DNA from 3 places in the Oceanobacillus timonensis genome. Region 2 is predicted to be linked to each of the others. Evidence: riboswitches for the same ligand, from Rfam matches in the RefSeq annotation. Region 2 holds a riboswitch; each other region holds the start of a gene.
The links. Region 2 has a riboswitch for S-adenosylmethionine ahead of B7E05_RS08885 (5-methyltetrahydropteroyltriglutamate--homocysteine S-methyltransferase). Riboswitches for the same ligand answer to the same signal wherever they lie in the genome.
Positions count from the first base shown of each region.

Region 1: another riboswitch for S-adenosylmethionine. It lies ahead of B7E05_RS02560 (O-acetylhomoserine aminocarboxypropyltransferase/cysteine synthase family protein); the one in region 2 lies ahead of B7E05_RS08885 (5-methyltetrahydropteroyltriglutamate--homocysteine S-methyltransferase).
Region 3: another riboswitch for S-adenosylmethionine. It lies ahead of B7E05_RS19090 (homocysteine S-methyltransferase family protein); the one in region 2 lies ahead of B7E05_RS08885 (5-methyltetrahydropteroyltriglutamate--homocysteine S-methyltransferase).

Region 1 covers NZ_LT800497.1:447,991-458,092, forward strand. The annotation lists gene B7E05_RS02530 (glycine C-acetyltransferase) at 1-731, shown strand, start outside; gene B7E05_RS02535 (L-threonine 3-dehydrogenase) at 820-1,770, shown strand; gene B7E05_RS02540 (ABC-F family ATP-binding cassette domain-containing protein) at 1,837-3,462, opposite strand; gene B7E05_RS02545 (hypothetical protein) at 4,206-4,784, shown strand; gene B7E05_RS02550 (YpmS family protein) at 4,854-5,513, opposite strand; gene B7E05_RS02555 (SGNH/GDSL hydrolase family protein) at 5,532-6,434, opposite strand; gene B7E05_RS02560 (O-acetylhomoserine aminocarboxypropyltransferase/cysteine synthase family protein) at 6,708-8,366, opposite strand; SAM riboswitch class I at 8,459-8,557, opposite strand; gene rarD (EamA family transporter RarD) at 8,708-9,628, opposite strand; gene megL (methionine gamma-lyase) at 9,836-10,102, shown strand, end outside.
Region 2 covers NZ_LT800497.1:1,810,881-1,820,982, reverse strand. The annotation lists gene B7E05_RS08895 (alpha/beta fold hydrolase) at 1-438, opposite strand, end outside; gene B7E05_RS08890 (GNAT family N-acetyltransferase) at 509-979, opposite strand; gene B7E05_RS08885 (5-methyltetrahydropteroyltriglutamate--homocysteine S-methyltransferase) at 1,220-2,335, opposite strand; SAM riboswitch class I at 2,439-2,541, opposite strand; gene B7E05_RS08880 (TcaA 3rd/4th domain-containing protein) at 2,806-4,131, opposite strand; gene B7E05_RS08875 (DUF6141 family protein) at 4,657-5,184, opposite strand; gene B7E05_RS08870 (hypothetical protein) at 5,208-5,597, opposite strand; gene B7E05_RS08865 (helix-turn-helix transcriptional regulator) at 5,635-5,835, opposite strand; gene B7E05_RS08860 (DUF2087 domain-containing protein) at 6,070-6,642, shown strand; gene ltrA (group II intron reverse transcriptase/maturase) at 6,738-8,126, opposite strand; gene B7E05_RS08850 (MFS transporter) at 8,617-9,846, shown strand.
Region 3 covers NZ_LT800497.1:3,862,477-3,872,578, reverse strand. The annotation lists gene B7E05_RS19115 (fructose-1,6-bisphosphatase) at 1-1,662, shown strand, start outside; gene B7E05_RS19110 (CynX/NimT family MFS transporter) at 1,736-2,965, opposite strand; gene B7E05_RS19105 (zinc ribbon domain-containing protein) at 3,233-3,442, opposite strand; gene B7E05_RS19100 (YitT family protein) at 3,730-4,593, shown strand; gene B7E05_RS19095 (hypothetical protein) at 4,823-5,125, opposite strand; SAM riboswitch class I at 5,464-5,564, shown strand; gene B7E05_RS19090 (homocysteine S-methyltransferase family protein) at 5,680-6,732, shown strand; gene B7E05_RS19085 (cyclase family protein) at 6,759-7,508, shown strand; gene B7E05_RS19080 (5-methyltetrahydropteroyltriglutamate--homocysteine S-methyltransferase) at 7,545-8,651, shown strand; gene B7E05_RS19075 (histidine phosphatase family protein) at 8,832-9,416, shown strand; gene B7E05_RS19070 (hypothetical protein) at 9,478-9,801, shown strand; gene B7E05_RS19065 (acetoin reductase) at 9,908-10,102, opposite strand, start outside.

The DNA of each region.
Region 1 (10,102 bases), 1.4 Mb from region 2:
AACATTCAGATATGACAGATTTACGTGAGAAAGCGAAAGAAGCGGTAGAATCAGGAGCATATAATAAAGTGATGGTCATTACGGACGGGGTTTTTTCGATGGACGGAGATATCGCCAAGCTTCCGGAGATTGTGGATATTGCGGAAGAATTCGATTTAATCACCTATGTCGATGATGCCCATGGTTCCGGCGTAACTGGAGACGGAGCCGGGACGGTAAAGCATTTTGGTCTGCAGGAGAAAGTGGATTTCCAAATGGGCACATTGTCCAAAGCAATTGGTGTCATTGGAGGTTATGTAGCAGGGAAACAGTCCCTCATTGATTGGCTTAAAGTCCGTTCCCGTCCATTTTTATTTTCTACAGCTGTGTCCCCGGCAGATGCAGTAGCGAGTACCAGAGCGATTGATATGTTAATGGAAAGTACGGAATTGAATAAGAAGCTGTGGGAGAAAGGCGCTTACTTGAAAAAAGGATTAAAAGCGCTTGGCTTTGATATTGGAAACAGTGAAACACCGATTACCCCTTGTATTATCGGGGATGAAAAACAAGCTCAGACATTTAGTAAGAGGCTATACGAAGAAGGTGTTTATGCGAAAGCGATTGTATTCCCGACAGTTCCACAAGGTACCGGACGTGTCCGGAATATGCCGACCGCTGCACATACACAAGAAATGCTGGACCGTGCTATCCGCATTTATGAAAAGATTGGCAAAGAGATGAACCTCATTTAAAAAAGAAAAGGGATGTTCAAAAAAGGATAGAAATACAAAAAGAAATATGCATCATTTTTTGAACGGCCTCTAAGGGGAGTTTTCCGAGATGAAAAAAATTTTAATAACTGGTGCATTAGGGCAAATCGGATCAGAATTAACGGAGAAACTTCGTCGCACACATGGAGAAGATAATGTCATTGCTTCTGATATCCGTAGCCCTGAGAACCCGTCAGGAATATTTGAAGAAATGGACGTGACCAGGGAAAAAGAGATTTATGAAATTGCAAAAAAATACAGGGTTGATACGATTATTCATTTAGCTGCACTCTTATCGGCAAAGGCGGAAGCTTTCCCAAAGGTAGCCTGGGAACTTAACATGGGAGGTCTTGTCAACGCTCTGGAAGCTGCGAAAGAATTAAATGTAAAATTTTTCACTCCTAGTTCTATTGGTGCTTTTGGTCCGAGTACTCCGAAAAATAATACACCGCAAGATACATTGCAACGGCCGACAACGATGTATGGAGTCAATAAAGTAGCGGGGGAACTTCTTTGTGATTACTATTACTCCAGATTTGGAGTAGATACGAGAGGTGTCCGTTTTCCAGGATTAATTTCTTATGTGACTGCTCCTGGCGGCGGTACAACCGATTATGCGGTGGAAGTATATTATGAAGCGCTTCGGACAGGGACATATACCTCCTATATTGCAGAAGGAACCCATATGGATATGATGTATATGCCGGACGCATTGGAGGCGATTATTCAGCTGATGGAAGCAGATCCTGACAGGTTAAAACATCGCAATGCATTTAATATTACAGCGATGTCTGCAGCGCCCGAGCATTTTGCAGAAGCAATCCGGAAGCACCTTCCTGATTTTAAAATGAATTATCAGGTAGATCCTGTCAGACAAGGAATTGCAGAGAGCTGGCCGAACAGAATCAATACAGATGCTGCCAAAGCAGAATGGGGGTTTGAACCGGTATATGATATGGATGCTATGACAGCTGATATGCTGGAAAAAGTACGTGACAAGATAAAGAAGAATAGTGCATGAAATAATAAAATGGTGCGGTAAATTATATAAATTTACCGCACCATTTTTAAGGAACAAATCCTGCTATTATGCTGTTGTATACATATCGTTTATTTGTTTTTGCAGTTTGTTATCCTGTACATACTCATCATAAGACATTTCTTTATCCATCATACCATTTGGCGTTACTTCCATAATCCGGTTTGCAATACTGTTGATAAATTCATGGTCATGGGAAGTAAAGATAATTGATCCTTTGAATTTAACAAGTCCGTTATTTAGTGCCTGAATAGATTCAAGGTCAAGGTGATTTGTCGGCTCGTCTAAAATGAGCACATTTGCTTTCGAAAGCATCATTTTAGAAAGCATACAGCGCACCTTTTCTCCTCCGGAAAGGACATTTGCTTTTTTCTTTGCTTCTTCTCCGGAGAACAGCATTCTTCCTAAGAAACCACGTAAGAATGTTTCTGTTTCATCCTCAGGAGAGTATTGACGCAGCCAATCTACTAAGTTTAAATCCACACCATCAAAGAACTCGGAATTATCTTTCGGGAAATAAGACTGAGAAGTTGTAATTCCCCATTTGTAAGAACCTTCATCCGGCTCCAGTTCTCCAGCAATAATTTGCAATAATGTTGTATTGGCAATATCATCCTTGCCCACGAGCGCTACTTTATCGTTTGGTTTAAGTGTGAAGTTCACATTATCTAACACTTTCACTCCATTAACGGTTTTCGATAAATGATTTACCTGCAGTAAATCATTTCCGATTTCACGTTCTGGATTAAAAGCGATATATGGATACTTCCTGGAAGATGGCTTAATATCATCCAGCGTAATATTATCCAGCATTTTCTTACGGGAAGTTGCCTGCTTGGATTTTGAAGCATTCGCACTGAAGCGGGCAATAAATTCTTTCAGCTCTTTGATTTTCTCTTCTTTTTTCTTATTCGCATCCTGTGCCATACGAGAAGCGAGTTGACTGGACTCATACCAGAAATCATAGTTTCCGACATAGAGCTGAATTTTTCCGTAATCGACATCCGCAATTTGCGTACATACTTTATTTAAAAAGTGACGGTCATGGGATACAACGATAACGGTATTTTCAAATTGAATCAGGAACTCTTCCAGCCATTGAATAGCCTGGATATCTAATCCGTTTGTCGGCTCGTCGAGAAGAAGAATATCCGGATTACCGAATAAAGCTTGCGCCAGTAAAACTTTTACTTTTTGTTCTTCCGGAATGTCAGCCATTTTTAAATCGTGAACAGATTCGTCGACACCGAGACCTTTAAGAAGAACAGCAGCATCAGACTCCGCTTCCCAACCGTTCATTTCTGCAAATTCACCTTCGAGCTCAGCAGCACGGATTCCATCTTCTTCACTAAAGTCAGGTTTCATATAGATTGCGTCTTTTTCCTGCTTGACCTGGTATAAACGGTCATGCCCCATTAATACAGTTTCCAGAACAGGGTGTGATTCATAAGCGAAGTGATCCTGTTTTAAAACTGTCAGACGCTGGCCTGGAGTAAGGGATACGTTACCGGATTGCGGTTCAATTTCACCGGAAAGAATCTTCAGGAAAGTTGATTTTCCTGCTCCGTTTGCACCAATTACACCATAGCAATTTCCCGGCGTGAATTTTAAATTAACATCTTCAAAAAGTTTCTTATCACCATATCGTAAACTAACATTGGTTACAGTTAACATTGTATATATTGCCTCCAATAAAATGAAACTTCACTCAGCGGCCGTTTTGTTTTCCTGCCACCGAATGCTGTTTGAATAAATCAGGGTGTGGGCTTCCATTATTTCCTGTATGTGCAGCGTTATTTTTCTCTATCTTGAAGCACGAATTTTATGAGCGTTTACACCGCAGAAAAAATCATTATCAGAATAAGTTTACGTTATTTAGAGATACAATGCAAGATAAGACGGTTAAATCGTTCAATTCTATCTTTCAATAAGAAAAAACAGCATAGACCTAGAGGCTTAGCTGAAAATATGGCGCTGGGTTATTATCGATAAAGGAAATAGCAGGTAATATAAAAGTAAGCTGAAAAACCGGTTAATCAAAAAAATAAGATATGCATTTGCGTGAGCATTCGTTGTTTGATCTTATGGAGAAAAAGAGAAATCAATTGTACAAGAATAATCAACAGATATGGATACCAAATCAATTCATTTTCATATAATACATCATAAGAACAGGCTAACGAAATATGAAGTGCTTATGATATGCAAAAAATTACAAATTCATGTAACTGGTGAAACTTATTGCCATTTCATACGTAATGAGAAGGGATAGAGAAGCTGCCAAAATGAATTGAATGGAGTTCTCTGGTTCTTTCTATCTAGATATCACATATATTTTTTTACTTCAGCTATTGTATATGAAAAAGCTTTTGTATATATTAATAAAAAAGGTATGTCCGAGGAGGGGGGACAATAAGATGAAAAGCAGGACGGTTTATTTGCTGTTTACGGATACAGGCAGTTATCTGTCACGATTGATTCATCTGTATACCCAGGAGCCGTTAAACCATGTTTCGATTGCTTTAGATAGAGAATTAACAGAAGTTTATAGCTTTGGGAGAAAGCAACCTAATAATCCATTTATTGGTGGTTTTGTGAAAGAGGATATTTCCTCCCCTTTTTTAAACCAATCCAGATGTGAAATTTATGAACTGGAAGTGACCAGAAAAGAATATGAATATATTACATCCTTTATTCAACATATAGAAATTGACAAAGAGAAGTATCGTTATAATTTTATCGGGCTGATTGGAGTTATGATGAACGTAAAAATCACACGTCAAACAGCATTTTTCTGCTCACAGTTTGTAGCTACGATATTACAAAATGTAACGAGCCTTCCATTAACAAAAGATCCATACTTTACCACACCGGAAGATATTCGAAGTGCTTCCAATTTAAAGCTTGTTTATGAAGGCGTCTTGTTACAGTATAAAAATATAGATTCTTTATCAGAAACGGAACAGCCATCATTATCTTATATTTCTAATTTGTAGATTGATGATAAAGAATTTTAAAGAAAAAGCACAAACGCATGATGAAGCGTTTGTGCTTTTTCTTACCCTTTATTCAAATAAATCCTGCATGGCATCCATGCTGACGTCTTGAATGCCAAGCGTTTCATAAGGAACAACCAGTTTCATCGTAATATTATTTGCTTCCAAATCCATATGCTGTACCGCAACGTCAAAATTCCCCTCCAAATCCATATCTGTTACAGCTACATAAATCTCTTGGCTGTCCGGATCGATGGTCACCCATTCAGGCATTGGTAAAAATCGATCCATATATTCCATGATTTTTTTGTTCGGAAGCTCTAAAAGCCCAACAGAGATAGATTTTTGCTGCAATACCAGGTCGCCATTTGCCTGTTCGATCGGTTCAAGACGGACCGATAAAGGAACGGTGGATGAAAAGACAGGAAGTTCTCCCATCAGGTGGACATCATCTTCCAGTAAAATACGGTAGTGATGATCCGACCCCTCCAGCAATTTTTCAACATAGGCATTGATTAAATTGTTTAAATTCTGCTTGGTCGTCTGAATATAAAACTCCGAGCTTTCTTGTTCATCTATCGTAGACTTTGGAGGGAATGCATTATTGGAAACCGGCCAAAAAATCAGTGCCAGCAATACAAGTAAGATGATACCATTCAAAATAAGAAGGGCAAGAAAGCCGGCCTTCCACTTATTATTTATTTTAAAACGTCTGTTTTTTGCTCTCATTGTTATGTTCATCCCAACTTAATTAAAATATTCCAGAATGCGCTCAGCCATTAAATAGTATCCGTCATAATTAGGATGGAAATTATCATCCGCGAATAAATTTACCGTTGTGTCATCGAATAAATCATCAATGGGTACAAAGGTGCTGTTCTCATTTTGGTTGACGATTTCTCTGCCTGTATCATTCCAGTTAAGGACAATCTGATCGAGTTCTTCAATGTCTTCAAAATAATTTTTAAAAGGATTAAATATGCCTAATAGATAAATAGAAGCATCATCATTGATAGAACGAATTTCGTCAAATATATCATTTAATCGTTCTTCGTAAAAGGTTTGTTCTTCATTAAAATAGTTGATTTCTAAATCCATGATATTTTCTTTCAGCACCCGCATAATATCATTTGCTCCGATGGTCATAATGACAATATCCGCTTCTTCAAGGGCATCTGCGATTTCCGGCTCTTCTTCCAGCCGCTTCAGCAATTGATCAGAACGATTTCCACGCTTGCCAAAGTTCGTAAAGTGAATATTCGTATACAGAATCTGCAGTGTTCTGTCTAATATCCCGACGTAACCGCCCTGGTTGGTATCATCTCCTACGCCTTGTGTCAGGGAATCTCCCAGTGTAACGATTTCTACATCTTCATCGGAAGCAAAATCAAATGTATTCTCCAATTCTTCATCAACAGCTATGGGGCCATTTTCCTGTTCGTCGTTATTCCCCATGACCTCTTCACTTTCGTCTTCTTGTTCATCTTCTTCATCGTTTGTTTCTTCAGGCGTAATTTGTTCTCTCAGCGCATCTTCTCTTTCCCTTTGTTCAGAGTTTAACTGGAAATAGGGGAGCTGTAAAATAGCAATAACTGCAATTACAACAACGAGAAGGGAGCTAATGAGAATAAGCCATTTCTTTTTTGTCATCTTCATCATCACACCTACGTGTTCTTTTCTTCTAGTTTATGTGGGAGCAAATAAAATTACCTATGAATTCAAAAGGAATTTGCTTTCCTGTTTATCTATTTATATTTTAATCAAGGATAGAGAATACTAAACAAATGAAACGAAAAACGCCTTCTAAGTTTTATGCTAGAAGACGTCACTGAACATTTATTATAACACAAATATACCCATCTTTCTTCTGTGAAATATACCGTAATCGATAGAAGAAAGACAGGTATGGTGAACTTGTACACATTAACGTCCGGAACTGCGTAACTTTAGAGCAAGCTCTGGCGGGTGCACATTGGAAAGGATGAATATGTCAGATGTTACGTCGGGATGTGACTTAGTGAATAAAATCGTTCCTTGATAAGCCGCATTTTCTTCTGGTACCGCTTTGCCTTCCTGCAGCCAAATTGCATCAGCTCCAGTCAGTATATCTGTTGTCACCTCATCTGTATCTGCTGCCGGAATAACCTCATAACCCAATTTATATAGAGGTACAATGTCTTCATCCGCGATACCAATAGTAACAATCCGTTTCTTACGGACGCCTTCGCTGCGGTCAAATGGAGATTGCAACAAATTTTGTACCGCTATTTCTTCAGCAGATTGTTGATTTCCCAGTGATTTTCCTGTTGCTTTATCAATGGCTTGATCCAAGTCAGCTACTATATCATCGAATGCTTCCAGACCGACTGATAAACGGACCAATTCCTCTGGTGTTCCGCTTTTTTTCAATTCCTCAGCTGTTAGCTGCTGGTGCGTTGTAGAAGCAGGGTTAATAATCAGTGATTTGGCATCCCCGACATTGGCAACATGAGACCAGAGCTCTACATTATCAATTAAAGTACGGCCTGCATCACGGCCGCCTTCAATCCCAAACGTAATAACGGAACCAAAGCCGCCTTTTAAATATTTTTTAGCAAGCTGGTGGGATGGGTGTGACTCTAACCCTGGGTAGTTAATCCATTCTACTGCAGGATGTTTTTCCAGATAAGCGGCCAGTTTTTCCGCATTTTCATTATGCTGCTTGATTCGTAGATGCAATGTTTCCAATCCTTGCAGTAATAAAAAGGCGCTTTGCGGACTGAGTGCAGGGCCAATATCACGTAATAACTGAACACGCAATTTCGTAATAAAAGCGGCTGGTCCCAAATCCGCATATTTTAAGCCGTTATAGCTTTCATCCGGCTCAATAAAGTCAGGGAATTTCTCATTGTTCCAGTCAAATCTGCCGCTGTCTACAACAATACCGCCAATCGTTGTACCATGTCCGCCGATCCATTTTGTGGCAGAGTGAACGACAATATCTGCGCCCCAAGTCAGCGGTTTGGCAACATAAGGTGCAAATGTATTATCTATAATTAAAGGAATGCCATGATGATGCGCAATATCAGCCACTGTTTCGACATCAAAGATATATAGACTCGGATTGGTGATGATTTCACCAAAGATAGCTTTGGTTTTATCCGTAATCGCAGCTTCAATAGCTTCTGGATCAGTACCGTCTACAAATTTCACATCGATTCCATATCGAGGAAGCGTGTTGGCAAATAAATTATACGTTCCGCCGTACAGATTGCTGTCTGTAATAATTTCGTCTCCAGCGCGTGTAATATTTAAGATGGTCATCGTAATGGCAGCCATTCCCGAGGATACGCCTAAAGCACCGACACCGTCTTCTAATTGCGCTATCCGCTGCTCCAGCACATCTACCGTCGGATTCATCATGCGGGTATAGATGTTTCCTGGTTCAGCTAATCCGAATAAGTTTTGTGCATGTTCTGTGTCACGGAATACATAAGAAGTCGTTTGATAGATAGGGACTGCACGGGCTCCGGTAGCAGGGTCCGGAACTTGTCCTCCGTGTAATAAAATCGTTTCGTCCTGCTGTAAGCGGTTATTTGACATTGTATTTCCTCCCTTTTTTTGAACACACTTTTCAATGAAAAAAGAGCGCCCTTCTAAAATGAAGAGAGCTCTTATAAGTGACTTTGAACTCTCTCTTATCTTTCAGATGATGTATCTGTAGGATGTAGCACCTGATGCTTCAAGTTGCCGGGCTTCTTAGGGCCTATTCCCTCCACCGCTCTTTATAAGAGATTCTGCTAAATATTTTGAAATTACTAGCGAGTATATAGTTTTACAGATTAAAAGTCAAGTATTTTACTAGGAATTGAAATAGGAAGGTTCCTTTTCAAGAAACCTTCCTATTCCTGCTTGATCATTTGAGCTAATAAAACGGGCTGAAGCTATGCGGTTGCCTTCTTCTTTCCTTTTTTGCGCGGCGTATCCCGATAAATACTTACCATATAGATAACAAGCGCAAACCAGATCAGTGCAAAGGTAATCATATGGTGCACGGTGAACGTCTCATTATATAGAAACACGCCCAGGAAGAACATAATTGTCGGAGCGACGTATTGCAAAAAACCAACCATTGCCAATGGTATTCGTTTAGCACCTGCAGCAAATAACAGTAAAGGCACTGCAGTAACGATACCTGCTCCTATGAGCAAAAGATTGTCCGGTGCAAACAAAGGAGAAAAAGTAAATGATCCTTCCGATGGGATAAAGATTAAATATAGTAGAGCAATGGGTGCAACCACGAGTGTTTCAATCGTCAATCCGTACATGGCGTGCAGGTTGACCGTCTTTTTAATCAGTCCGTAAAAACCAAAGGTGAGCGCTAATAACAGCGAAATCCAAGGGAACACACCATAACTCAGTGTTAAATAAAGCACCCCAATCCCTGCAAGGATGAAAGATAGGACTTGTCCTTTTGTTGTTTTTTCTTTCAATACAAAGACCGCTAATAAAATACTGATTAAAGGATTGATATAATAGCCTAAACTAGCCTGTAGCACATGTCCATGCTGTACTGAAAAAATAAATAGAAACCAATTGATAGATATCACAATAGAAGCTGTACCGATAGCAATGGTTTTCTTTTTATCGTTTTTTAGCTCGTGAACGGTTTCCATCAGATGACGCCAATTACCAGTCACCAGCACTAAGAAAACCATAAATACTAAGCTCCAGACAATCCGGTGAGCAAGTACCTCGCCAGCTGGAACGTGTTCTAGAAACTTCCAATATATTGGGAAGATTCCCCATAATAAATAAGCAACAAAGGTAATAACTGCTCCTTGTTTTAAAGATTTATCCTCCATGATACATTCCTGCCTTCTGAAAAAAATGAAACTAAAATTAATATTAAAACTTTATAAGAAAGGAAGCAATGCTTTTTCAAATAATCTATTTCTTAATTTTAAACAAATTTCTAAAACGGAAACATTCCCAACAGCACAAGAATACTTTATCATAAAGAGAGACACATCAGAATGTATCATCTTTACCAAGGATGGGAGAGAATATAAATGGGGAAAAAGTTTAAACATATGGAAACGGCAATGATTCATGAAGGATATGATTCCAAAGAACTTCTGGGCAGTTTGACGCCGCCGCTTTTTCAAACATCTACATTCACATTTGATACAGCCGAACAGGGAGCAGCCCGCTTTGCCGGAGAAGAAGAAGGGCATGTCTATACCCGCGTCAGCAATCCAACCGTACAAATTCTGGAGAAAAAACTGGCAGCACTGGAAAAGGCGGAAAAAGGGTTAGCTTTTGCTTCAGGAATGGCT
Region 2 (10,102 bases):
CGGGTGGAATAGGGTTCCTTTTCGTTGATGATGCTGCACAGTTTCTTTTATTACACCATCCATATAAAAATGCCGGTGAATTGTGACGGCATCTTGTTCTTCCTCATGCACTTTCAAAACCAAAGTGATGGAAACTTTATCCGAACTGCTCTTTTGATAATAATCTCCCCATTTGGAATCCGTATGGTCCATCGACCAGAACAAGCCAAAAGCATCTGCTTTATCATAAGTACCTTCCACCGGCTTTTGCGAAGATACATCCACAATGCCATTATCATCTGCTATAAATGTCGCATAAGAATGAAACTGTTTATGCGCTTCATCATAGGTGGATGCATGGATGGAAACCTTCGTATTTGATGCACAGCCAATTGCCTTTATGTAAATTGTCTCATCAATATAGGAATCTATTGAACTGATTTGCAGTTTGGGTGACATAATGTCCCTCCGATCGAATCTTGTCTTATTTTTCTCTGTTTTTTTAAAAACGTTTATCTATCATAAATATTTACCCTATCTTCTTGAATAGAACACGATCATTACCAACCCCATCATAATTTGCTTTCACAGCTATACCATCCACTGTTTTATCCCCTTGCTCAATCACAAAACCCATTTTTTGATGAAATGCAATCGATGTTTTATTTACTGGTGAAGTGATACAGCGGATAACTTTCCGGTCAGCCAATTTAACTTTGTTCAAAAAGTTATCGTAAAGTGTTTTTCCAATGTTTTTCTTTCGGTAATCCGGATGCACACCTACAAAATGAATATATGCTTCATCTAGCTGATCTTGTGATAAAAACCCAATTACAAAACCTGCAATCTTTCCTTCATCTTCCACGATAAAGCTGGTATTCTTAAAATGATTAAAAAATAATTTAGGCAGCATCCCTGCCATGTCACGTCTGCCCCACCATTCATTTATCTGTGGAATCAGGACATCATAATCAGAAATCTGTAAATTGCGAATCTCCATTTTTTACCCCCTTTCTAAACATCCTATCCATTAAAAATGGTTTTCCTATCAGTTATGTTAAAACAGGATAATCTTCTTATTGTTATTACTAATATATCAAAAAAATATCACGATTTCTTTCTTTGTTTGAAATTTTTTGGAATTTACGTTTATTTAAACATCTTTCTTTGAAATGGCCCTTTCATTTTAAAAAGGAGATTGGGAAAGATAGTCTCTCCAAATCTCCTTTGCTCATCACCCTTATTTCCAAACATCTTCCGCAATTCGAACAACATGCCGGATTTTTTCCCATTGCTGTGCTTCACTCAACAAATTTCCTTCCTCTGTGGAAGCAAATCCGCATTGAGGGCTGAGACAAAGCTGGTTCAATGGTACATAGTCCGCAGCTTCTGCAATCCTTGCCTTCACAGCTTCCGGATCTTCCAGTTCGCTGAATTTCGACGTAATCAGACCCAGCACAATATATAAGTCATCACGGTTCACATGACGAAGTGGTTCAAATCCGCCCGAACGGTCATCATCAAACTCCAGGAACAGACCATCAACTTGCAAGCTGCCAAAAATTGTTTCTGACACTGCTTCATAACCCCCGCTTGACATATAGGTAGATTGAAAATTCCCCCGGCAAATATGCATCGTTACCAGCATATCATCCGGTCTGTTTGCTATGGATTCATTGATTGCTCTTGCGCATAATTTTGCTGTTTTCTCCGGATCTCTCCCTTTTTCAATCAGAGAATTTCTGCCTTCCTCTGAGAAAAAAGTGGCCCAAGAAGTGTCGTCCAGCTGTAAGTAGCGGCAGCCTTCATCATATAATGCCTGAATCACCCCTTGATAAGCAGTGATCAAATCATCAATAATCGCTTCATCATTTTCATAGACTCCGTCTTCGAAATCCGCCCGGAAAAAGAGCATATTCGGACTTGGAATTGCAAATTTCGCCACTGCATCTCCAGCAATACCATGCAGGAATTTATAATGCTCGATCATATAATGATTACTGAAGCCAATTTGATCTGTTACTTTAATACCCCGTTTTTTCGTTTCAACTCCAGTGAACTGCAAACCTTGTTCTGCCGTATAACCTTCCACGCCATCTAAGCCTTCCAGAAAATCAAAATGCCACCAGGCACGGCGAAACTCGCCATCTGTCACTGATTGAAGCCCGGCTTCTTTCTGCTGTTCTACCAGTTTCGTAATTTCCTCATCCTCAATTTGACGCAATTGTTCTTGGCTAATCTCTCCCTTTGCCTTTTGCGTACGTGCATCTTTCAAGCGCTTTGGACGGAGAAAGCTTCCTACATGATCTGCTCTGAATGGAGCACGTGTATGTTTCGTTTCTGCTGCTGTTGTCATTAAAATACCCCTTCCTCATTCTCTTTCTCTACTGCATTCATTCAATAATCCAATTAAAAAACCCCTTCTGATAAAAGAAGAGGTTAAATATGATAAAAATCTCTTCTTATCTACAAGCAAAAATGCTCCTGGAATTAGCACAGTACAAATCAGCGTCTGCTGCTAAGGCTTCAACGGGCCAGTCCCTCCGCCTTTCTGGATAAGAATATATGGAATTATACGAATAATTATGATTTACTTTACATGGAAGCGATGCATTCGTCAAGGAGATTACTAAAATTTAGGCAATTTGCTGTAATATATTTTCAACAACATTTTGTAAAATTGAAATGGTAGATGTAGAATTCTTATTGCCTACGCTTTGAACAAAGATAAGATAGCACCATTATCCTACTATAATACATATTTCTTTTCTGATTTATCAATCAAAGAAGCACTCATTCCAATATGGAACAAGTGCTTCTAACCATTTAGAGTTCTGTTTCAACAACATCGTCTCCGGCCATCGTATCATCATTACCGGTTATACTATAATCCTCACCTTCCTCTGAAACAATCCATTTCTCTTCATCTTCCAAATATTCTAAAGTAAGGCTTTTATCAAGGTATTCTTCTTCTGGATCATCGTCACGATATTGATTATTTTCTGTATATTCTCGATGAATCTCTACCGGTAATGTTACATAATGGCGACCTCCAGAACCGAGTTCATATGAAGTCTGTCCAAAGTCAATTCTTGTCCCCAATATTTCTCCCTCATAAGACGTATCTATACTTGAATTGGTTGCACTCTTTAATGTATCATTGAGCGATTCTCGTAAATCATCCGATACATCATCTGTTAATTCATCAATATCTAAGTTAACCAGTGCAGCCATATGAGTTTCGTAATAGTTATTTATCTGTTCTGTAACTGCATCTCGGTTTTCTTCACTTGTTAGTACACCTGGCGTTATGTCATACTCTGTTTCTTCATCAACTGTAAATTCTTCACTTTGTGCTTCTCCCCACGGAAACTCTGCAACACCTTGCAGTGTATTTTCTTCACTGATAGGTCCGAAAGATACCGATGTTCCTTGCCCGTCGCCTGTTATATCTGTGGATGTTTCTTGTTCGTCGCTCGCTATTTCTGTTCCTGTTTCTTCACCATTAACGAGAAGTTTCGTATTATCTATTGAGGAGCTAATATTCACAATACTTTCTTCTAAATCTAAATCAACTGATTGGTTAAAGGAATTAGTATTCATTAAAGAAAAAGACCCTTCACTTTCTATTGTTGCGTAAGGGAATTCCCCTTCTGCTACAAACGAATAATCTCCAGGACCAAACAAGCCAATTGATTCATCCAGATTTTCTATTTCTATCGCATCCTCTTCATCAATTGTTATTGTAAGCTGCTCCGGATCAAGATCTGATGCTTCATTCGTTATCGCTACCTCGTAATTTCGTACTCTTAACTCTCCTTCATCATCAAAATAAAACAGGCCTTCTTCCCGAGGCACCATGTTACCTTCATCTAATGCAGTTACTTGCTGCTCAAGCAATTGCAGTTGTTCCTGATATTTTTCGCTGTCGTCATGAAAGAATTCGACAACTTGCTGAGCTTGCTGTTCTGTCCAATATGTACCCTCGTCCACTGTGACTAATTCTAGCAGGGCTTCTGGGTCTCTCTCATCTACTGTTTCCTTAAAGTTTTCTGAAGCATTTTCCGGACTGCTGGAGCATGCACTTAAAAAAAGTGCTGTTAAAGAAATAAAAATAAGTACGTAGGATTTGTTAAAAAAGAATTTCTGCATTTTCAGTCTCCTTTATATTTTTGTCTTTCATACTAAAGACTAATGAAGCCTTTATAAACTTTTTTTATATTAGATAATCTAGCATATTATTCTTTTGCTGTTAACAGTATTTTAGGAATTAATTAACTTTTTTCGAAAATTAATCATTTTAACATAATTTTAGAAAGCAAAATTTCAAATAATGCTATTCATTAGTATAAAGTAAACGAATCCCTCTACAGCTGCTTAAGATTCCACTATAGGATTATTATACGCCAACACCTCTCTATCATTCTGTAACAAAAAACCATTGTTCTATCTATTAATTAGATATACTAATGGTTTGAAATGATTTATTTTTTACTTTATTAAATAACAGGTCTACTTCGTTATCTTCAGAATAGTTACATTTACTTGCGTTCCAATCTCAAATTCTAGAACGTCGTATTCTATGTACTTTCTTATTGGGAAACTAATCCATTACTATTTACTGCTCTATCCTCTTTACTATGTATGTAGATGTTCCCTGCTAAAACTTTTCCAATATTATCTCTTCATCTGATTTGAAGACTGTCTATTAAACACGGATTGTATGGCAGCTTCTAATTCATCCGGTTGTTGAGTACCAATAACGACAGTTTCATACTTTAATTTTAATTTCATTCCTTTATTTCCGTAAATATTATAAGCTTTTTCACCCTTCGTATTTATATGCAATCCCCAGCCTCCAAAACGTTTTATGGAACTATAAGTGATAATGTCATAACTATAAATATCTTTAAAAAGAAATCGCTTATACGGAAACGGATAAAAGCGCACATAAATGCCATCATGACGTACTTCAACTACCAGCTTAATCCCTAATGTAAAGATTGGAATCGCCACTCCAAAAATAAACCAAGAAATAATCATAGATATATTTGAGGTTGGATTGTTTCCTACAGGTACATCAAAGATAATTTGTTGAATGAACGAATACCACATGATTCCGGCACACAATAAGATTGGCAGCCATATCCAAATTTGCCGTGGATGCTGGACTTCCCGATATACAAGGTTATATTCCTTCTTCATATTAGTATACTCCCTTAACCGTTCTAATAACGCTTCGATAGTACAACAAATGATGAAAAGACAGTTACGATAGCCAGGGCAGCTAATATACATACTGTCTGATATCCACTTAAATGAACCCATTCTAATTGAAAAAGGGGCATAAGAATAACCATATACCCTATAATAATAAAGTAACTAAACGTAATTCCCCGTTCCCGTATTTTCTTTGTTCGCTCATCATTTTCTTTAAACTGAGGATATAAATAAGCTAGACAAAAAGACATCACTGTTACGCTGAAATATATCAACTCATGTCCAGCAAAGAAACTTCCTGTTGATATACTAGCAAAACCTATTAATAGGGTATAAAAAAGAAAAATAAAGCCCCCAACCAAGAAAAAGATCCTTCCAGTTTTGCTGCTCATTTTCATAGAAAACACTCCTGTTTAAAAAATGAAATCCGCTACATTATTCTTCCTCTTCTAAAAGAAAAACATCTTCCACTATGGTATGAAAACAACGTGCAATTTGAATAGCAAGCGGCAATGAAGGGTTATAACGGCCCTTTTCAATTGAAATAATCGTCTGCCGCGATACGCCGAGCATTTTTGCCATTTTATCTTGAGAAATTCCATTTTCTTGTCTTAATTGCTTCATTCGATTCTGCATAGCAGTATACATTCCTCTCTACACTTTTAATGATATAGTAAAGGAAACTTGACTGTCAAGGAACGTTTACATTCAAATAATTCATTTTCATATTATTCATTCATTAGATACACACAGTAGAGTATACCAACTCTTAAGTAAAATCTCCCCATCAATTAATCATTCATTTTCAAAAAAAGATTTTCATATCCATCTAATTAGATTATAATCAAATCAGATGAGGAGGTAGAAATAATGCAATTAGATCGAATCGTTCATTTTCACAAAACCATTGGAGATAAAACTCGGATACGCATTATTAGCTTATTGAAATCAGGACCGCTTCATGGTCAAGCAATTGCAGGCAAGCTAGGATTAAAGCCACCAACCATTTCGCATCATTTAACAAAATTAAAAGAGATTGATGTGGTTTATCAACGACGCGATAAGAATACGATTTATTTTTATTTAAACAAAGACAAACTAGAACGTATGGCGATGGAGATTATTCGCATCGGGAGTGATGACATGTTCGGAAAGTTTGATATCACAAATGAAGAAAAAGCAATGGTTATTCGGAACTTCATCGATCATCAAGGAAGATTAAAGTCATTGCCCGCTCAAAGAAAGAAAAAGCTGATTCTCTTAGAATATATGCTGCGTGGTTTAGAAAACGGAAAAACATATCCAGAAAAAGAAATCAATGAACATATTCAGCAATATCATCCCGATTATGCAACGATTCGGCGTGAATTTGTGATGGCACATTTTATGTATCGCCAAGATAGCATGTATGAATTGAACCCGGTTGATATGTGGCCTGTTTAATCAGGCTATTTTTTTAAATAATCGAGTAGAGGGAAAAGCTAAGTAACTTCTCGCCCCTCTCACACCACCGTACGTACGGTTCCGTATACGGCGGTTCAATAGTTTGAGTGTACGAACTGGTATTGAAGAGCGATATCTTTATATCCTCTCGATGCCAGTTCTTTGTCTGTCAATGAACGGTGGAGTACATAGCTACCTGATATAATCCAGTAACCTTTTCTTGTATTCGACCATTCATAAGCTTTCCGTTTATCGATACCTAACTGAATTAGATTCTTTCGTTTCGTACGTGGATTTTTCCACTGTTTCCAGATATATTGTCTAATTCTTCGCTTCAACCACCCATTCAGATTCTTCATAAATCCTTTCATTTCTCCTATGCCATAGTAATTTATCCACCCTGTCATAAGTTGCTGGATTTCTTTTAAAATCCTATCGATACTTCGTCCACGATTACGTTTCGTGATTCGTCTGAGTTTCTGTTTAACGGTCTCTTTTGCTTTATAATGCGGACGAATCTGAACACCTTTCTTTGTGACGAGGAGACAGAAGCCTAGAAACTTTCGTTTCAGAGGGCTTCCAACCGCACTCTTCTCCCGATTCACGGTAAGACTTAAATCCATCTCGAGAAATTTCGTAATACTTTTCATTACGCGTTGACCTGCTCTTTTACTTTTTACATAAATGTTACAGTCGTCTGCGTAACGCACGAACCGGTGTCCTCGTTTCTCCAGTAAATGGTCTAACTCGTTTAAGTAAATATTACTGAGTAACGGAGACAGGTTCCCGCCTTGAGGCGTTCCTTCCTCTGATTTTTGAAAGATGCCGTCAATCATGATTCCACTTAATAAATATTGTCTTATCAAGCGTAGTACGCGTTTATCTGTGATCTGTTTTTCCACAAAATACATCAGTTTGTCATGATTGACCGTATCGAAATAGGCTTTCATATCCAAGTCCACCACATGTTTGTACCCTTGTTCGTAATGCGATTTTGCCCGTATGATGGCTTGATGTGCACTACGTTTTGGACGAAACCCAAAACTATTATCGGAGAACGTCGGTTCAAATATGGGTTGTAACACTTGGTTTATTGCTTGTTGAAGCATTCGGTCAATAACGGTAGGGATTCCAAGTTTTCTTATTCCGCCGTCTTGTTTTGGAATGTCAACCCGCATTACGGGTTGAGGTTTATACTTCCCAAGATACAACTGCGTTAATAGTTCTTCCCTGTGCTCCTTCAAGTATGGAAGCAGCTGGTCGTATGTCATACCATCCACTCCCGCTGCTCCCTTGTTTCTGACCACTTGAAGGTAAGCTTGATTTAGATTGTCCCTTGAAAGGATTCTTTCAAACAGATTGGATACACCATTTTGATTGTTCTTTTCACCATGAAAGGCACTATGCACTTCGACATACCCTTCATGTTCCACATTATCTCTCTGCCGATAGCCAGGTTCTCCTGTTTTCTGCAGTTCTCGCACCTTTCACACCTCCTAGACTTTTCAAAATTACGATTGTTCGGTCCTTCATGTTTTGGCCTTTTCACACTACTACGACCTCTGCTGACTTCTTGTGATTCACCAAGATGTCACCACCTTAGTTGTGTTGACTCGTTATTCTTCAACTTGTTCATCACCCTCACAAGACCTCCCCCGGTAAGAGTGAGAACTTTCCTCCCATATAACTGCTAGATTTACTGTATAGGTTTCGGGCAGTATTGGACTTCATCTTGTAGTGCAGATTTATCCGACCTAATCCAGCCTTCTATCTAATTTCTGTTCGTCAGTCCAGGAGTTTGCGTCTGACTTCCTTCAGCCACTATCTCACAATAGCCACCTTGTCTTTCGCTAACAGTTCCTACTGCCAAGCCTGTAGTGGACTTTCACCACCAAGTTCTCACCCATGCAGGGCGCACACTAATTAGATGAATATCTATTTAGATATTCATCTACATTCGTTGGAGAGGATAACTTGCTTGTTTTTCAAATATTAAAAAAAGAACCCAACTATCAAATTGTATTTTGGAGTTCCGTCTTAAATGGGATTGGCGGACGATTCGCTCAAGTCGGGTCCTTTGCCCTCCTTTATCTATTAACGGAATCAGGCATTGCTTTAGGGATACTTATGGCTCTGCTTGTCTTACCGACCATTCTATTTGCTCCTATTAGCGGTTACCTGGCTGATCGTTTTCACCAGGCTAAACTGTTATTTTGGACAGATCTTTTACGAGCACCGTTTGCATTGCTTCCAATTTTAGGAGCAATGACAGAGCAGCTATGGCTGTTGTATCTTAGTACATTTATTATCGCCAGCGGACAGGCTGTGTATAGACCCGTTCGTTTTTCGCTTATTCCTGATATTGTTGAAAAGAAAAACTTAGTTTCTGTTAATGGGTTAGAACAAAACGTAGTAGGGATAACACTTGTTTTCGGCTCACTGCTTGGAGGGGTAATCGCCTTTTTAGCTGATATGAAAATTTTATTTTTCCTCCATGCGGTATTTCTTATATCCGCAGCAATTTTAATCAGCCGTTTAACAAGAAGTAACATAACAAAGCATTCAAAAAAGGAAGCTAAAGAAGCTTCATGGCGTGAAAATGGATTTCTTATCGTAAAAGTTGCTTTACTACGTGTATTTTTAATGATCATGTTACTCATGCCGCTTGCGAATGGCGTGGATAATGTCATCTTTAACTTAATTGCATTAGAAGTCTTTGATAAAGGAGAGCTGGGAGTTGGTTTCATCTATGCATCCCTAGGAATAGGCTTCGTCTTAAGCTCAACGATGGCTAAGTGGATTCGGGGAAAATATATTGCAATCGGTGTATTCATGATTTTACTGGAAGGCGTAGGTCATTTATTACTTAGCCAATCATTCTTTTTTGCGCAAGCTCTAGCGCTTGCCATATGTATAACTTTTGTAGGCGGAATAAGTGACATATGCTTTGATACGGTGTTAATGAAGATACTTCCCGCTTCGAAACGAGGTTTTTTATTCGGTACTTTATCCATGTTTCAGAATAGTTCCATGGGCATTGCGATGATTGGAGCAGGATTTTTAACAGAATGGCTTCCTCCCTTACAAAGTTCTTTGCTCGTTGGTATAACGTATGTCTTTTTTGCATTTTTCTTTATGTTAGCATTTAAAAGCATACATTTCCGTGCATCCATCCAAAAATTAAAAAGATTGAATTCCAGGTAAAAACAATGGTGATAGGATACAAGACGGTTATCTATCTCCTTTGTTTTTATACATACACATTCCAGAATTAGTTAAACAAATAACCAAGTCCCAAACCTACTGAAAAGAGAAGAAAAATAGCTGGAATAGCTATCAGTATGATCAAAGAAAAAGTTTTCCAGAAACCTCGATAACTGAAGAGCCAACAAGCAAATAGGAGTATAAATACCGTTAGAAGCAATGGCATTGCTCCCGTTTCTGTTCCTTCAATGGTAGA
Region 3 (10,102 bases), 2.1 Mb from region 2:
AAGCTGAAACTGATTAGACATCAATTCAATTCAAAGCAGGACTTAGATGATTGGTATGCAGAGAAAATTCAGCATATGATTCATCTGATAGCCTATGCTTCCTCTAAATATACGCGTTCTAAGCTTCGTAAGGCGTTGCCGGAGCATTTTGTGTTTATTATTGAAGAGCTGTTGTATAAAACAGATGAATATACGAATAAGCGGCCTTATTATGATAAAATTATTGAAAAGATTATCTCGCTTGGTCAGGCTGAAAAACTGATTATCGGTTTGTCGTATACTACCCAGCGTCTGGTAGTCGACCACTTGCATGTGGTTGGGGATATCTACGACCGTGGGCCAGAGCCGGATAAAATTATGGATACCTTGATTAATCATCATTCCGTTGATATACAATGGGGGAACCATGATGTGCTGTGGATTGGCGCGTACGCCGGCTCCAAAGTGTGTCTGGCGAACATTATCCGAATTTGTGCGCGTTACGATAATTTGGATATCATAGAAGATGCGTATGGTATTAATCTGCGCCCGTTACTTACTTTAGCAGAGAAATATTATGATGATAATTCTGCTTTCCGTCCGAAGAAGAATCCGGATCAGGAAAACTCTGATCAGGAAAAAATGCAGATTACTAAGATTCATCAGGCAATCGCCATGATTCAATTCAAATTGGAAAGTCCAATTATTAAACGCCGGCCTTTCTTCAATATGGAAGAAAGACTAGTATTGGAGAAAACCGATTACGAGAAACAGGAAATTACGGTTTATGGAAAAACATACACGTTGGAAAATACTTGTTTTTCTACTATTGACCCTGCTGATCCGGCCAAGCTGTTGCCAGAAGAGGAAGAAGTTATCGACAAGTTGTTGCTCTCTGTACAACAATCAGAGAAGTTGAAAAGACATATGAATTTCTTAATGAAAAAAGGAAATCTGTATCTCAAATATAATGGTAATCTGTTGATTCATGGCTGTATGCCAGTCGATAAAAACGGCGATATGGAACCGATGTGGATTGAAGATCGAGCGTACAAAGGAAGAGAACTGCTGGATAAATTTGAATCCTATTTGCGTGATGCTTTTGCAGATAAAGAGACAACGGATGATTTGGCAACAGATATGGTTTGGTATTTATGGACAGGAGAATATTCCTCTCTCTTTGGAAAACGGGCGATGACGACGTTTGAACGTTACTTTATTTCTGACAAGACGTCCCATAAAGAGGAAAAAAACCCATATTATTATTTACGTGAAAATGTAGATATGTGCCATAAAGTGCTGGAAGAATTTGATTTGGATCCCGAACAGGGGCACATTATTAACGGTCATACGCCGGTAAAAGAAATTGACGGGGAGAATCCGATCAAAGCGAATGGGAAAATGATTGTTATTGACGGCGGATTTTCAAAAGCATATCAATCTACTACCGGAATTGCCGGTTATACCTTATTATATAATTCATTTGGTATGCAGCTCGTTGCCCACCAGCATTTTAATTCTAAAGAGGATGTTGTTTTAAATGGAGCAGATGTCTTATCTGTTCGGCGGGTTGTGGACAAAGAACTGGAACGGAAAAAGGTTAGAGAAACCAATATTGGAGCTAAACTGCAAGATGAAATTGATATGCTGAATCAGCTGATGAACTATCGTTATATTAATTGAGAAAAGAAAAAACCAGATGGTCGAAGGAATTTTTCTTCGACCATCTGGTTTTTTGTATAGTTTACATATAAACTTATTTGGCTGCTACTTCTTCTGTTTCAAAAGAAATTTTTTCATCTTTTCCTGCAATAATCCCAAGAAAGGCAATGATTAAGGATGCAGCCATTAAAATAATAAATGGCACAGCCCAGCCTCCCGTTTTATCAGCGATTGTTCCTAGGAACAGCGGGCCTGTAGAAGCGACGATATACCCAACAGATTGCGCCATGCCGGACAATTGCGCCGATTCCATAGCAGAATTGGTGCGTAAAACAAAGAACATCATGGCCATGCTGAACGCGGTCCCGGCACCGACACCGGTTAATATCAGAAAGACAATAATCAGATGGGATGAAGTAAAAGCAACGCCTAATAAGCCAAAGAAAAATAGCAATCCGGCGCTGCAGCCGAGCAGCTGCTGACTCTTCATCCGCCCGGCAAGAATGGGTGCGATAAATGTTGTTGGGATAAGTCCAACTTGATAAATAGCAATTAACCATCCGGCTTCGCTTTCGTCAAACCCTTTTGCAATAAAGATATCCGGGAGCCACGTAAATAAACTATATGGTATGAACGATTGCAGCCCCATGAAAAAGGTGACAGCCCAGGCAATTTTTGATTTGAAAATCGCTTTAGACGGCTGGCTTTTTACGTTGACAAACACTTTTTTATCCGCTGAACGCGCGGCAGGCAAACGCAGTAATAAGACAATAACAGCTGCCAAGGAGAGAAAGCTCCATATTTGCATAGCCTGACGCCAATCGAATCCGGATATGGAAGCAATTGGTACGGAAATACCAGAAGCAAGCGCTCCGAACGCATTCATCGAAACGGAATACACTCCAGTCATGAGTCCCATTCGATAAGGGAAAGTTGACTTAATCAGCCCCGGCATTAGTATATTTCCAACAGCGATAGCCATTCCGGTCAACAAGGTGCCAAAAAGTAAGAGCTCTATTCCGCTATTCGCCCGAATAAATACACCGATAGACAGCACAACCATCGCGATTAATAATGTTATTTCCATCCCGAGTTTGCTGGATATCCTGGGTACAAATGGCGAAAACAAACCGAACGCAAGCAGGGGCATCGTATTTACTAAACCAATCATGCCATTAGAAGCTTCTAATTCTCCGCGGAACAGAGGGATAAGCGGTCCGACAGACGTGATTGGGGAACGTAATGTTGCTGCAATCAGCAAAATAGCCAGGAGTAATAAGAATAGATAGTATCGTTTTGTAAAAGCTTTTTTGGAGAGACGCATATATATATGATTCCTTTGTAATGTATTTTAAAAAATGTATATAGGAAATCATCATATCAAAGGGGATAAGGGAATGTAAAGCTATTTTGAAGATGACAGAAAAAGCATTGTGGTAGTTGTATTGTTATCAAGTCAAGGTGAATAGAAGTACGAACGCATTTCTACAGAAAAAGAAACATGGCGTAAAGAACCATGCTCTTTTTCTGCTTATCAAAATGTTAAAAAAGCAATCTAATTCCGTTAGCTAAACCGACTTGCTGCGAGAAATTATCCTCCGAAAAATAAATCAAAAATGTTACTAGCTGTAGAGCTTTCTGCATTATAAAACTCGGAGTATCCACAATCTTTGCAGAATACGACAGTGAAACGATTATGTTGTACATCAAACATTTTAGATAAGCCGGATCCTGTCATGGAAACATCTTTTGAATCCGCATTTCGGCTTCCACATTTCATACATCCTTCATGATTTTTCATTTCTATCACCTCTTTTAATAGTTACGAATAAATGCATGTATTGGTTTCACCGTTTTTAAACAAATCTTCCACCTTCATAACATTTGAGTTTGAAACAGAGAAGCGTATAATAATTAATATTGAAAAAAATGTATTTATAAGGTTATTTTAAGTGAAATAAGGAAATCTAAGTCTAAGAAGCAATCTAAAACTTCAACGCAAGCAGGAAGGGAAGTAACGGTAAAGCAGACGGACGATTATTTTATTTTACACAATAGCAACAATGCAATAGAAAGAAGGAAAATGTGATGAGTAAAGCGCAATCGAAAATATCGAGAAAGACAATGTTTTTTTTAAGAGGCCTCATTATTGTTATTGGCGGGTTTATTACCGCTTATGGGCTGGAAGCGGTATTGATTCCCAATAGTGTTTCTGACGGTGGGGTTACCGGCCTGAGTATCGTTGGCTCGCAATGGACAGGATTGCCGCTGGGAGTTTTAATTGCTATCTTAAATATTCCATTTATTTACTTAGGATATAAACAAATTGGCAAAGGTTTTGCGTTGTTATCCATCCTCGGAATTGCCTCCCTGGCTATCAGTACAAGTATGATGCATCATATCCCGACGATAGTAGGAATTGAAGGAGATACCTTGCTGGTGACAGTGGTTGGCGGGATTATTATTGGTTTCGGTATGGGGCTTGCACTCCGTAATGGCGGGGCATTGGACGGTATCGATATGTTAGCAGTGCTGTTATCACGTAAGCTCCCCTTTGGAACGAGTGATTTGATTTTATTCCTTAATTTATTTGTGTTTATTGTGGTATCGACAGTATTTGGTTTACGAGGGGCTTTAATGTCAGGAATTGCTTATTTTATTGCTTCGAAAGTCATTCACTTGATTGAAGAAGGTTTGAGCAGTACAAAAGCAGTATATATTATCACCGGCTATGCGGATGAAATGATCAAAGAAATCAGAGACCGTTTAGGACGTAGTTGTACGGTGCAGCATGTAGAAGGCGGATACTCGAAAAAAGAATTCCGACAAGTGAAAAGTATTATAACCCGTTTGGAAGAAAGTCAAATGAAGGAAATTATTCAAGATGTTGATCCGGAGGCATTTATCACGGTTCATGAGGTAACGGAAGTACGATGCGGAAATTTCGATTAAAAGAATGCAAGTAAAAAAGGCAGCCAATGGATGAGCATTGGCTGCCTTGCTGTATATCATGCATTAAGTTCTTGCTCTGAACAATTCCGCGATTGCATGAGAAACCTCGATGCCTTGATAAGTGAATGCGGATAATGCGGTCAGTGCAAAGAATCCAATCACAATAAATCTGAAAATCATCATTTTGTCAACCTCCTCTTTTGAAAGTTTGATTTATTTCAAAAGAGGATTAAACTACGAAATTGGATTGATAGAAAACGGGCGTCATCAGCCGTTTTGTGCGGTTGATACTTACAATCATCGTAAATAAACTAAATGTTCCCAGTAAGAATAAAGCAATGACTAAAGCCGGGTATGTTATAAATGATTTATCTGACTGATCATTTCCGCCCAAGCCTAAGTCTTGAGACATTTGGGTATCAACCAGCATCTCTTGTTCGGTGAGAAGGTAGCTGTGATGTATACCTGAAGATAGTTGTGTGATTGGTAAAATGATAATCATCATAGCAATCATCAAATGTCTATTCAACATCTACGCCCTCCTTCCATTTTCGCTTTCATATAGGATAGCTATCTTTATGTTAGAGAAAAATTTAATTATACCAATATTGAAGAACGATTTCAATATATTAACGTTTATTGATAAGAGCTTAAAGTGTATTATATGCTTATTTTTCAATGCTGTCTATACTTTTTGAACATTTTATGACTTTTTAGCTACAATATCAATGTACCCCATTATAGGGGTTCGTTAAACATATGGCTGGCTGTTATAAACGTTGTATGCTTGAAATATTTTTTAAAAATTCATATTGACAAAGAATTCAAATACATATATAGTTATCTACAACAAATAAATAGCAATACATTTTCTTATCCAGAGAGGTGGAGGGACTGGCCCTTGGAAGCCTCGGCAACAGACTTAGAAAAGAACTGTGCCAATTCCAGTAGCAGAAGCTAGCAGATAAGGAGAGACATTGATATCGTACTCAAACCTCTTCTTTCTGAAAAGAAGAGGTTTTTTCGTGTTTGTATCATCTTATCGGCAGCACATCACAAGTAAAAGTTTATGGGAGGAATGGAGAAATGGCGAAAAGAAGTTTGGAAGAACGTTTAAAACAGGGAACAGTTATTGCAGGGGAAGGATATTTATTTGAACTAGAGCGCAGAGGATACTTACAGGCAGGATCTTTTGTACCGGAAGTAGCATTGGATAATCCGGAAACATTGAAAGCAGTGTACCGTGATTATATGAAAGCAGGATCGGATGTGGTGCTTGCTTTTACATACAACGCACATCGTGAAAAAATGCGCATCATCGGCAAAGAAGATTTATTAGAGCCTTTAAATCGAAATGCTATTAAATTAGCAAAGGAAGTAGCGCAAGAACATCCGACGGAAGAAGCTTTGGTTGCCGGAAACATTTCGAATACCAATATTTTCAATCCGGAAGATCAGGAGTCCAAGAATAAAGTTAGAGCCATGTTTAACGAGATGGCTTCATGGTGTAAAGATGAGGATGTTGACTATATTAACGGGGAAACGTTCTACTATCATGAAGAAGCATTCATTGCGTTAGAAGAAATTAAAAAATATGATCTGCCGGCAGTAATTACCTTGGGATTAATGGGTGAAAATATCTTGCGTGATGGTTACACAGTGGAAGAGTCATGTAAGATTTTAGAAGATAACGGCGCTTTAGTTGTCGGGATGAACTGTTTCCGCGGGCCGGATACGATGCAGCCGTATTTAGAGAAGATTCGTGACAATGTAAATGGATATGTAGGAGCATTGCCGATTCCGTACCGGACAACGGAAGAGAATCCGACATTCTTTAACTTGCCAGATGGAGGGTGCAGCTGTCATTTGCCGACAGAAACCACTTTCCCGACTTCGCTGGATCCGCTTTATCATAACCGTTATGAACTGGCGGAATGGGCGAAAAAAGCACATAGCATCGGTATCAATTACATTGGATTGTGCTGTGGAGCTTCACCGGCAATGCTTCGTGCGGTAGCAGAGGCTGTTGGAATGGAGACAATTAATTCCATTTATTCTCCGGATATGCATAAACATTTCTTATTTGGTGAAGACGATACATTGCAGGATCATATTACAGATTATAAGACAAAAGCTTAAGGTAATAGAGGAGGGGGCAATTTATCATGACAGTTACAAAAGAAAATGAGGTCTTACAAGCGCTTGATATATTGAAAACAAAAACGTGGGTAGACTTAACGCATACATTTGGGCCGAGCTCTCCGCATTTTGCAGCATTTAAGGATGCCGAGTTTGAAACATTATACACGCATGATGACGGTTTTTTTGCACAGCAATTCAGCGTTTCCGGACAATATGGCACGCATATTGATGCGCCCATCCATTTCGTTCGTGATCAGCGCTATTTAGAAGAATTAGACTTAAAAGAAGTTGTCCTCCCGCTTGTTGTGATTGATAAATCGGAAGCTGTCGGGGAGAATCATGATTATATTTTAACGGTGGAAGATATTTTAGCTTTTGAAGAAATACATGGAAAAATTGAAGCGGGCACATTTGTAGCATTGCGGACGGATTGGAGCAAACGCTGGCCGGATAGAGAAACATTTGAGAATAAGGATGCAAATGGAGACAGTCATTTACCCGGATGGGGATTGGATGCGCTGCAATTCTTGTTTGAAGAAAGACAGATTAAAGCAGTAGGACATGAAACGTTTGATACCGATGCAGCTGTCGATGCCAGAAAAAATGGGTCTTTAATCGGCGAGTATTATGTGCTGGAACAAGATACATTTCAAGTGGAACTTTTAACAAATTTGGATCAATTACCAGCGAAGGGTGCGGTCATCTTTAACATTAGTCCGAAACCTGAAAAAGCAAGTGGTTTTCCAGTTCGTTCATTTGCCATTTTGCCATAAGTATTCATAATTACTAAAAAGAGGAGAAGGAATAAAATGACAAAAACAGCAGTAAAAGCACCATTTCGTGCCGATCATGTTGGGAGTTTATTACGACCGGAACGTATTCACCAGGCTCGAAAGAATTTTCAAGAAGAGGCTATTTCTAAAGAAGAACTTCATCAAATTGAAACGGAAGAAATTAAGCGTGCTGTAGATAAGCAAATCGAAGTTGGTTTAAGTGCGGTGACAGATGGAGAATTCAGACGCCGTTTCTGGCATACCGATTTTCAGGAGCATTTAAATGGTGTGGAAGGGTATGTGCCGGACCAAGGTTTTGTCTTTGTTGGAGAAGAAACAGAACGCTATAACGTACGTGTAACAGGAAAGGTTTCTTTTAATCCGGATCATCCGCATGTAAAAGAGTTTGTGGAATTTAAAGAGATTGTTGGTGATCGTGCGATTGCGAAACAAACGATTCCAAGTCCGAATCAATTATTTGCGAAAGGAATTGTTAATTCGGAAGTTTATCCAAATCTGGAAGAATTTGCAGAAGATGTCATCCAAACATATCGAGACGCGATTAAAGCTTTTTATGATGCAGGGTGCCGTTACTTGCAGCTGGATGATGTATACATTGCAGGATTGAATGTAGAGAATTTCCCGACAACCGAAGATGGAAAAGACCGTCAGTATTTTATTGATTTAGCACTGCATGTATTAAACAGCGTATTAGAAGACAAACCGGAAGATTTAACCATTACTACCCATCTTTGCCGTGGAAATTATCGTTCGAAATGGGCTTTTGAAGGCAGTTATGCAAAAATAGCTCCAACTTTATTTGCAAAAGAAAAAGTAGACGGGTTCTTCCTGGAATATGATGATGATCGTTCCGGCGGGTTTGAGCCGCTTCAATACATTCCGGACGGCGGACCACGCGTCGTGTTGGGTGTCTTTACTTCGAAATATGGTGAATTAGAAGATAAAGAAAATATTAAAGCAAGGATAAAAGAGGCATCGCAGTATGTTCCGAAAAATCAATTATGTATCAGTCCGCAATGCGGCTTTGCATCCACGCATCATGGCAATTTGTTGACGGAGGAAGATCAATGGAACAAGTTAAAATATATTGTAGATACAGCCAGAGAAGTCTGGGGAGAGTAAAAAGAAACAACGCGTAATCACATTGTATGGAAACAAAAGAAACAGTTAAAACAGGCTAAGGGAGATTGGAACCCTCAGCCTGTTTTTATTGCGAAAAAACACAAGTTAATAGATAAACAGGCAGAAATAGTGCTAGAATAGGATTAATGAGAAAAATAGTTCGAAAGTGGGGAAATGGCTTTGACAGAGATTTGTATGATACGGCATGGGGAGACCGATTGGAATAAAGAAAAAAGAATTCAGGGAAAGACAGATATTCCTTTAAATAAAACAGGAGAATCACAAGCGAAAGTTTGCTGCGCGGCTGCGGAAAAATTTGAACCGACCGTACTCATTACCAGTCCATTAGCGCGTGCTAAGGTAACAGCAGAAATTATTAACAAGGACTTAGGATTGCCTTTGCATGAAATGCCTGATTTTGTAGAACGTTCTTATGGTGATGCGGAAGGAATGGACATAGCGGATAGAAACCGCTATTTTCCTGATCGGGAAATGATTCCGAATGTAGAAACATTTGAAGCGTTAAAGGAAAGAGCGATGAAGGGGCTAGAAGAAGTTTGTGAAAAGTACCCTGGGGAGCGTGTTCTGATTGTTTCCCATGGTGCATTAATTAATGCCCTTTTGTCTATTATTTCAAAAGAGAAGTTAGGAACAGGGATTACATTTCTTCAAAATACATCCATGACAACATTTGCTTGTGAACATGGGGAATGGCGTGTCGTGGATTATAATAATACAAATCATCTTGCAGCTGTGAATGAGTAGTTGCTGTGTAAAATCGCATTCATTTATTAGAGAAAAACAGTTCTAAAAAGGGGGGATATGGATGAATATTGATTTTGTAAAGGTAGAAGTGCTGATGGCAGAGGAGTATATCAGTGTTTTACGGGAGCAGCTTCATGAACATGGATTTTTACACTATGGCAATCAGGACAACGTTCTTTCTTATACAAAATATAAACATTATTCCCGACCCTTGGAATTTGCATCATTGGAAATGTCTGTACCTATCGAAAGCGAATGCTTACAAACCGTTTGTAAGGCAGAATTCCGCTGCATGATTCACCAGGTTGAGAAGGTAAAGAAAATCATCCATGATCTCCATCCGAGTGAGTGCCCGGTTATGTATTTTATTCCCATACTTGATTAGTGAAAAGCAGCCGTATCTCAATGATAACGGCTGCTTTTAGTGCATAAAAAGCAATTTAAGATGTTTCTTTTTTGCGGAATAAAAATTTCAACGGTTTCCTCGGTTATTATCTATACACAATTCCGCCGTCTGTGATAATAGCCTGTCCTGTAATATAATCGGAATCATCAGAAGCTAAGAAGGAAACAAGGTTTGCAACATCCTCAGGTTCTTGAGAACGTCCCAGTGAGATGCCGTCAACAAACTGCTTATAAGCATCTCCGCGTTCCATATTGTCATAGTATTTTACCATTTCTTCATC